Regions from separate parts of the Bacillus sp. T3 genome, predicted to be linked through region 1. Evidence: predicted binding sites of a transcription regulator. Region 1 holds the regulator's gene; each other region holds the start of a gene.
The links. Region 1 encodes Rex, which represses fermentation and respiration genes when NADH is low (regulators of the CRP and FNR family bind a similar motif). Its sites were predicted from a motif close to TTGTGAAATATTTCACAA; they were not measured.
Positions count from the first base shown of each region.

Region 1 (3,258 bases):
CCTAGTGGTCTTGACATGACTTGCATCCGATCTAATTGTTTGCGACGACTTTGAGCTCGCTTAGTGGTAGATGCACGTGCTAGATTTCGGGCAACAAAATCCTCTAATTTAGCAATTTCATCTTGTTGCTTTTCATACATTTTCATTTCACGCTCGTAATTTGCAGCTTTTTGGTCCAAATAAGAGCTATAATTGCCGACGAATTTTGAAATTTGCTGTCGGGACATTTCGTATACTTGATTAACGACCTTATCTAAAAAATAACGGTCATGGGATACAATCAAAATGGCGCCTTCGTAATTTTGCAAATATTGCTCAAGCCACGATAATGTATCGATATCAAGATGGTTGGTCGGTTCGTCCAAAATAAGAATATCAGGTTTTGTTAATAGCAATTTGCCGAGAGCAAGGCGAGTTTTTTGACCGCCACTTAAACTAGAGATTTTGGTTGAATAGTCAAACGTGTGAAAATTCAAGCCGTGAAGCACAGAACGAATATCGGCTTCGTATTGATAGCCACCCATATCTTTAAATTGAACCTGTAGGGTGTCATATTCTTTCAAAACTCTTTCGTAGACGGATGAAACATTAAATACTTCTGGATCCGCCATCTGTAATTCATACTGCCGCAGTTTTTTCTCTAAACTTTGTAATGTTGCAAATACCGTCAGCATCTCTTCCCAAATCGACAGCTCCGATTCGAGGCCTGTATTTTGTGCCAAATAGCCAATGGTAACGTCCTTGGGCTTCATAATGTCACCAGAGTCATGGGACATATGGCCAGCAATGATTTTAAGCAAGGTCGATTTTCCTGCACCGTTTCTACCAACTAAAGCGATTCGATCGCGTGATTGTACTTCTAGTTTAATATTCGATAAAATAAGGTCTGCACCGTAGTATTTATTCAATTGATTAACTTGTAATAATATCATTTTATATTCACCTCTATTACGATAGAGTTAGTGTATCGTATTATAAGGATATCATCAATAACTCGAAGCTTGTGAAGAAAGATACAAGTTCATTCACACATGTTGGAAAAAATAGTGTATGATTCTTTTAGTGAGGTGTTAAATGAATGGGAGAATTTACTCATTTTAATGAAGAAGGCCGTGCGAAAATGGTCGATGTGAGCAGCAAACCAGAAACAATAAGGACCGCAGAGGCTTGCTCAAGTATAACAGTTAGCAATGATATATATGAAAAAATCACAAATAATGAAATGAAAAAAGGTGATGTTCTAGCTGTTGCTCAGGTTGCGGCAGTAATGGCATGCAAAAAAACGTGGGAAATCATTCCGATGTGCCATCCAATCCCATTAAATGGAGTGGATGTTTCCTTTGGCTGGGAAGAAGAAAAGGAAGACAATGAATATACATTGCATATTTCCGCAAAGGTTAAAACGAAAGGGAATACAGGTGTTGAAATGGAAGCGTTAACAGCTGCATCGGTTTGTGCGTTAACGGTTTATGATATGTGTAAGGCAATTGATAAAGGCATGGTTATTGGAAAAACGTATTTAGTTGAGAAAACTGGCGGCAAAAATGGAGATTTTATTAGAGAAGAGCGATTGAAATAAGCTTAATGAGAGAGGAGTGATGAAATGTCGAACGATCATACAACAAAAATTCCACAAGCGACTGCAAAACGGTTACCACTTTATTATCGCTTTTTGAAAAATTTGCATACATCTGGTAAACAACGGGTTTCATCTGCAGAGCTAAGTGAAGCGGTAAAAGTAGATTCTGCGACAATTCGTCGAGATTTTTCATATTTTGGTGCATTAGGGAAGAAGGGCTATGGCTATAATGTAAACTATTTGCTATCCTTTTTCCGGAAAACGTTAGATCAGGATGAACTGACAAAGGTAGCGCTCATTGGAGTTGGGAATTTAGGTACGGCGTTTTTAAATTATAATTTTTTAAAAAATAATAATACAAAGATTGAAATTGCCTTTGATGTGGACGAGGGAAAAGTGGGAACAAAGATAGGGAATGTTCCTGTTTACCATATGGATGAGTTAGAGAAGATTATTGAGCAAGAAGAGATTCATGTGGCGATTTTAACCATCCCAGCGCCAGTGGCGCAACCAATTACGGACAGACTGACTAGTGTGAGGATTAAAGGAATATTAAACTTTACACCAGCTCGACTTAATGTCCCGTCTACTATTCGGGTTCATCATATTGATTTAGCGGTTGAGCTGCAATCACTTGTATATTTCTTAAAGCATTATCCAAAAATTGAAGATATTGAAGTAGATGAAGAATAATGAAAAATGAGCCACTTAATTATGGCTCATTTTTTTTGATTATTTTCCTAAGTTTAAAGTGAAGGGCAATCAACCTTAAGCCTGAACCAAAATCAAAGGTTGCTAGGAGAACAAGGATGAAGCTAAAAATATCCCATCCGAATTGATTTACGTTATCGATAGCAAAGTACGTAAATATACAAGCAAGGATGATGTGGAAAAAAGCGGAAAACAAAGGTGAGAGTCTCATAATAATCCTCCGATAAAGCTTTGAATTTTTTCTGATTGTTCGATGATTCGATCGATATCTTCTTTAAAGACGGTTTGTATAACAACGACAAGTGAATTCATCGCAACATGGGCAAAAATCGGAACTATAATCCGTTTCGTCTTGACATAGAGATAGGCAAAGGTAAAGCCCATGGCAGAATAAAGCAATGTATGTTCAAGTTCCATATGTGCTAAAGAAAAAATAATCGAACTGATCAAGGCCGATAGAAAGAAGTTCATCCGTTGATAGAGTGCGCCAAAGATGATTTTTCGAAACACGATTTCTTCTAAAATTGGTCCGACAATCGAGCTAACAAAAATGACAATAGGGAAGCTTTCGATAATATTAATAATTTGTTGGGTATTATCAGAGCCTGTCTTAATCCCCATCATCGCTTCAATTTGGGCTGCAATTCCTTGTGCGAATAATGCTAAAAAAACACCTGTAATCGCCCAAATTACCGAGCTGAATGGATTTGCTTTTTCACGATAAGCTGTGGTTGTTGACTCTTTACGGAGAATCCACAGAATAATGACTAGAGTAATGGTGAAGCTGGCAACGAGCCAGATTGGAACGGACAAGGTTCTCATTTCGTCCACCGATTGACCAAATCTGGTTCCAATGAAAGTGGTTAACGGAATTCCAATAAAACTCGATAACTGCATGGTGAGATAGGCAATTAAGATAAACCAATATTCCTTTTTCAAAATAAATGGACTCCTTTTTAAAAAGCTAG
Region 1 is NZ_CP137761.1:4,549,202-4,552,459, reverse strand. Features, by position in the region: gene RGF10_RS23300 (ABC-F family ATP-binding cassette domain-containing protein) at 1-932, opposite strand, end outside; gene moaC (cyclic pyranopterin monophosphate synthase MoaC) at 1,079-1,579, shown strand; gene RGF10_RS23290 (redox-sensing transcriptional repressor Rex) at 1,604-2,272, shown strand; gene RGF10_RS23285 (YdiK family protein) at 2,292-2,501, opposite strand; gene RGF10_RS23280 (CPBP family intramembrane glutamic endopeptidase) at 2,498-3,229, opposite strand.

Region 2 (3,258 bases), 320 kb from region 1:
CTTAATCATTTGCGCATAGTGTGGTTCTGGGTCAACTGGTGCCGATTGAATCACTTTCATCTTATTGCCTGTCAAATCAATGAGCTGCATCGATTCTGGATGGGATGGTCCGACAGATAAATACGAGTCCTTGGCAATTTTATTGAGCGACACAAGGTATTTCCCGTCTGGTGTAGCCGTATCTCCTTCAGCTGCTGATGAATGCCCAGGTGAATACTGAACCGGTACACGGTCTAATGTTTCGCCTGTAGTTGGATCCCATTTAACGACCTCTGAAGAGATAAACATCGTTGTATACGCCATGCCTTTTTCATCAAACTGGGTATGAAGTGGTCCAAGTGCATTTTCTGGATTCACTTCTCGTTCCATTACAGATTCATAGTTTAAAACTGGAATTCCATTGCGCTCCCCATCAAACTTCCCTTTTTCAATCGCTTTAAAGGCTTTTTCAAAAGAAAAGACGGTCATTGCTGGTGCGAGCTTTCCAGATGCAATAAAACGTTTTCCGTCTGGTGTAACATCGACGCCATGTGGTGATTTCGCAACTGGAATTAAATAGATTCCGCCTTTATGCTTCTCAGGGTAAATCATCTTTTGGCCGGTTACTTCATCGTATTCTCCGTTTTTAACCTTTTGCTCGAGCTCTTTCCAGTTAATCAGGACGATATAGTCACGGTCAGCCTGTGAAGCATTGATTTCTAGATTCGTTGTTGCTTCCTCAGTGTTGTAGGTTGTAATTACGGCCCAATCTCCAGGACATCTTTTTGCCGGCGTCGGATAAATCATAGGACCAAGGTGGAAGAGCAACCTGGTAGGCGATATTTAATTCTTCTTTTTCTCATCAAAGGTAACAGCCGACATGACGCCGCGATATTTTTCACTGTAATCATCTAAACTAGCATACTCACTTCCGATTGGAACGGCGAATCGTGTTGGTAAAAACATATATTCTGTGTTTTCCGTAACAAAAGCCGCACAGTGTGGACCACTTGTATTCGGAACATTGATAATATCCTTGGTTGTGAATGTTTCAAGGTTCACGACCGCTGCCCGGCTGTTGGCAACATCTGTCGCAAATAAATATTTCCCGTCATATTCACCATTCGTCTCAGAGATGGCTGGATGATGGAGGTCGCCCCATGTATAACCGCCAAGCATTTCCTTTGTATGCTCATCATAACCATAGCCAGTGGCAGGATCTGGAGTGAATACGGGAATCGTTCGAATTTTACGCATCGATGGTACGCCGTATACAAACATTTGACCAGAGTGGCCACCTGATGCCATCAAATAATATTCGTCCTTCTCACCGAATGGGACATAAACCTTCTCAGCATTCGACTTGTTGTTGGTTGCAACTGTTGCGTCTGTTTTTGATCCGGGTGAAAAGTCACCAAAAATCACGGTTGCAGCTAGAAGCCCAGCTACTAAACCGGTTGAAATTGGAATCCAATTCTTCATGAATAGAGCACCACCTTTAGTCGTTTAGTTTGTTTCCGCTGCTTTTTGTAGTAATTGTGTAAGCTTATTTATTTCCTCATCTGTTAACGGATTCCCACCAATCACACCTGACATGACGGCTGACGTCGGCTCTTTCAGGAATTCATTAAGTGGCTTTCCATGTTTTCCTTCTACGTTGTTAAATGCTTCCGATAAATCGGGTCCTGTTGCCCCACCGCTCAAATCTAGGGCAGAAATGGAATGACAACCAATACAGCCTTTTTCAGTAAAAATTTCCGTATCAGCTGAAACAGTGGTCGTTTTATCCGTAGCTTGTTCCTCTGTAGCAGTTTTTGTTGTCGATGTTGCATCATCTGTGCTTTTATCGACGCTTACCTTTTCCTCGGTTTGATTGTCCTTCCCCATGATGACATCAAACACTAGATAACCGATTCCAAGCCCAATTAAGGCGCTGATTAGAAAATAAATCCCGGCTTTTTTCAAGTTGCTTTCCCCCTTGTCATAGTTACATGACCATCTTAACTTGCATTGATTTGTGTCATTGTGACGTATTGCACGGTTTAGTGTTTCGTGTGTGACGTTTGTGTGTCTTTTTCCAAAAAAGGAGGAAACTGTCGAAAAATATTCGAGAATGTCGATGTGTAGAAATGTGCCGAACATCACTTAATTGTCACGATTTGTCCGTTAAAATAAGGAAATAGAATATGGGGGAAGGAATGAGATATATGAACGATGATTTAATTGACCCGCATTTATCGATTTATCAAAAAACTGTGGTGGAAGAGTTTTTAGGCAAAATTGAAGTGTTTAAGAATCTCCCAAAGAAATCGTTTCAACTTCTAGACAATCGGATTGTGATGAAGGGGTATCGTAAAGGCGAGCAAATCATTTCGGAATATGAAGAGGCAGAGGGTGTGTTTTTTGTTCATTCTGGAATCGTTAAGCTCACGAAACAGGATGAGCAAGGGAATGAAATCATTGTTTGTATTAAGAAAAGCGGAGAAATTTTTGCAGAAGCCTGTCTGTTTAATCAGGATGGCAGCTTGTATCCTGCAACAGCACGAATGGTTCAGGAAGGAGAGGTTTATTTCCTTAAAACAAGTGACTTAGAGGCCGAGCTAATCAAGTCGCCAGAAATGGCGGTACAAATGATCCGCTATATGAGTGACGCTTTAAGAGATATGACCTCGATTTTAAGAGATATTGCCCTTCTGGATGTTTACACGAAAACGATGAAAACGTTAGAGCGTCTCGCTGAAAAATTCGGTGCGAACCATTGTAACCGTATGCACATTGAAATCCCCCTAACTGTACAGGAATTTGCTTCTTTGCTCGGAACATCACGGGAAAGCGTCAGCCGCGTCTTCTCTAAGCTCAAAAAAGATGGAATTATCGATGTCCAAGGGAAGAAAATCATCATCCTCGACTGGTGCGGCTTTTGTAAGCTTACTCATAATAAGGGGTAAATGATGTGGATTGAACGGCAGGTGTTGGGTGGTAGAGGCGGGCGAACGGATAGACAGACGGACGGGGTCGAATCGTTTACGTAAACGGAGAAAATGGTAATACGTAAATACGTAAAATAAAACAAGCCTGCCACCAATAGTGACAGGCTTATACCCAACCTTATAGCTTACTAAAACTGATACGTCCAAAAGCGCTCATGCAGCATGCGTGCGATAATTTCTGGATCATTCTCGCGTAGCTTATCTGTCATATCGGCAGCCATCAATTGCGTTTGCGAAAGATGAGCCTTGATTGCATTTATTTTGATTTCGGCAACTGAGCTAACATTAT
Region 2 is NZ_CP137761.1:272,701-275,958, forward strand. Features, by position in the region: partial or broken gene nosZ (Sec-dependent nitrous-oxide reductase) at 1-1,461, opposite strand, end outside; gene RGF10_RS01515 (cytochrome C) at 1,486-1,944, opposite strand; gene RGF10_RS01520 (Crp/Fnr family transcriptional regulator) at 2,178-2,927, shown strand; gene bshB2 (bacillithiol biosynthesis deacetylase BshB2) at 3,098-3,258, opposite strand, start outside.
Region 2: a site for Rex is predicted at 2,003-2,020, ahead of RGF10_RS01515 (cytochrome C). Genes of this name have one in related genera too.

Region 3 (3,258 bases), 140 kb from region 1:
ACAAGCTTATATAATGAGTCGAAGAAAACGAACAATGAAATCGTTAAAGAAATCTCGAATAACTTTCCTAATGCCAATGAAACAAACAGTGGAGAATTTACGAATCAATTAAATGATGTATCAACCCGCATTGAGGGGCTTGCTTTAACACCAATTAAATCAACGTTTGGGTTATTTGATCGCTTGGAGAAGAGTATTGAAGAAAAGAGCGAGCAATTTGTTGATTATTCTCGTGAAACACGCAATGGCTGGCAAAGAGTCACAAATGAATATGTAAAGTTAGCTCGTACTAGTCAAAAACAATTTGTTAATCGTTTTGAAGAAAGCATGAAGGTTCTCTTAAACACGAAATAAAAAAAGGTGCCTAGCACCCTGGTACGTATAAAGGTAACGTACTGGTGCTAGGCACTTATTTGTTTATTTTTTCGCTGACGAGCATTTTTAATCAGTTCAACCCACAGGTCTGAGCCAACCAAAACGCCAGCGATGATGAAGCCAAAGCCGATGACTTGCATTAAAACTACTTTCTCATGGAGAAAAACGACTGCGCTGATTAATGCAAAAAGCGGATTTAAGTTGATGAAAACAGAAGTTTCAGCCGCTCCGATTTGTCCAACTGCAAAGTTATAAACCATGTGACCAACTGCGGTGGCAAAAAACGCTGAAGCAAAAAACACAAGCCACACATGGACGCTCCCCTGGGCTAACCCATTTAAACCATGCGGTTCCTTCACTAAGCTAATTACAAATAACAAGAATGAACCGATTAACAGCATATAGCCTGTCATTAAGCGCGGATCTAACGATCTAGAGATTTTGCTAATAAAAATAAAGCTTATCGCCTGTGATAGGATCGATAAAAATACATATATGTCCCCAATCGAAATTCCACTTATGCTACCATCTTTTAAGACAACCATTATCACACCACAAAAGCCGAGAACCACACTAACAATTCGGGCCATTGTGACAGAGGTCCCCAAAAATAGAATAGCTAGTAAGGTTGTTAACAAAGGTCCTAAACCGAGTATCAGTCCGCCATTGGATGCGGAAGTTTGTTTAAGTCCAATTGATAAAAAGTAATGATGAATAACGACATTAAAGATAGCTCCAATCAGAATAAAACGAAGCTCTCGTTTGGTCGGTTTACGAATTTTTTTCATAAAAGCAAGAATAACAAATACACAAACACCCGCAGTAAAAATCCGAAACGCTGTTATTGTTACGGGCATAAAGGCGGAAACAATTAACTTTGTTGCAATTACGTTCAATCCCCAGGCAGCCATTACTAAAACTAAGGTTAAATAAATAAATTTTTTATTCCTTCCAGTCAATGTTTCCACTTCTTCCAATAGAATAATCAGACTCTTAAATATAGACCATTATAAAGGAAATCTGTTTCCATTGATATCAAAATGTATTATTCTACAAAATTGATTTAGTAAACGATGTAAGACTTTGGAGGAATATACTATGAGGTTTTTGTTTGATGTTAGTAATGTAAGCGTTATAAAAACAGTTGAAAAACGTTCACATGTATGTGAAACAAGATGAGTTAAAATATATAGGGTATAAGAATCGTGTGACGTATTTCACATTTTATTATCTTGCAATTATAACCATCGTTCGTGAAAGGAACTGATACTCATGGCTTTTTTTAAGCCGGAACAAATCGCTAATATTACAGTCGAAAACGGGAAGAAGAAAACACAGTATTCCTTGTTAAAGTCTATAATACTAGGGTTCCAGGCAGGTGCATTTATTTCTTTGGGCTATTTGTTGTTTATTCGTGTTACAGCACCACTTACTGGAGAAATCGCTGGGATTAGCTCGATTTTAGGGGCAGCGTTGTTTCCAATTGGCCTTATTTTAACCTTAATTGCTGGTGGAGAGCTGTTAACAGGAAATATGATGGCTGTTCCCTTAGCATGGTTAGCACGAAAAATAACGGTAAAGCAGCTTTTAGTCAATTGGACTATTATTACTGTTAGTAATTTCATTGGGGCGCTCTTTGTTGCCTACGTTTTTGGTCATATTGTTGGCTTAACTGAAACGGATATGTTTTTAGAAAAAACAGTTAGTATTGCTGAACATAAGCTGGAGGCAAGTTTTATCCAAGCTTTCTTTTCAGGAATAGGCTGTAACTGGCTGGTCGCAGCTGCAGTTTGGCTATCTTACGGTTCAGAGGATATGACGGGGAAGATACTTGGGATTTGGTTTCCAACCATGACCTTTGTTGCCATCGGCTTTCAACACGTTGTCGCAAATATGTTTGTGATTCCCGCTGCAATTTTTGCAGGGCACTTTACATGGCTAGAATATCTTCATAACTTTGTTCCAGTATTCTTAGGTAATGCGGTTGGCGGTTCTGTGTTTGTTGCGGTTGCATATTACCATGCTTATAAGAAAAATATTGTGAAAAATGAGCTTTCTCAAGCTTCTCCTAATCTGACATTAATGAAAAGAGGCGGAATGTAGTGGCAGAAATTTCAGTAGCTGCAGCACTAATTCGTTTTCTGTTAGGTGGAACTGCCGTCCTAGTCGCAACGATTGTCGCTAAGAAGCTAGGTGAAAAGACAGGGGGAATCTTTGCTGCATTTCCTGCAGTCTATTTAGCCGCTATTTTGACTACTCGCTTAGATTTTAATGGGCAAGAGTTAATCAGCCAATCGGTCATATTATCAAAAGGAGCTATTATTGGGATGAGTATTAATATCCTGATTGCGATTATCGCTGGTTATCTATTACCGAAACATGGTTGGAAGCTGGGTCTTGTTCAGACGCTTATATGTTGGTTTGCTGTTTCGATTGCAGTTGTTTTTGTGACATCCTATGCATTCTAAAAAAGGTGGAAATCATGAATAAACAGGACTTATTTATTCGTTTTATCTTAGGCGGCACGGCTGTTATGGTTAGCTACTTAGTCACGGTTTTATCACCTTGGAAAATACTTGCAGGGATTTTTGCAGCGTTTCCTGCCGTTATGCTCACGGCAGTCTTAATGGTTGGAATAGCTTCGGGTTCAAAAAAAGCTGGGAAAATTGCCAATGGTTCCGTGTTTGGGATGATTGGTGGGGTTGTATGTGTAACAACAGTCCTGCTCGTTTTGCAGTTGAGCAAAGATTGGATGTTAAGCATTATTTTAGGCTTATTCTTCTGGCTAGGGAGCTCGATTGCGATTGCACAAATTAGGGAAAAATTAAATTTTCGCGAAATAAGAAGCCGCTTCATCATACAAAAAAGATCTGAAACCAGCTT
Region 3 is NZ_CP137761.1:4,411,410-4,414,667, reverse strand. Features, by position in the region: gene RGF10_RS22670 (hypothetical protein) at 1-354, shown strand, start outside; gene RGF10_RS22665 (DMT family transporter) at 402-1,334, opposite strand; gene RGF10_RS22660 (formate/nitrite transporter family protein) at 1,648-2,478, shown strand; gene RGF10_RS22655 (DUF3147 family protein) at 2,478-2,843, shown strand; gene RGF10_RS22650 (DUF3147 family protein) at 2,858-3,258, shown strand, end outside.
Region 3: a site for Rex is predicted at 1,581-1,598, ahead of RGF10_RS22660 (formate/nitrite transporter family protein). Genes of this name have one in related genera too.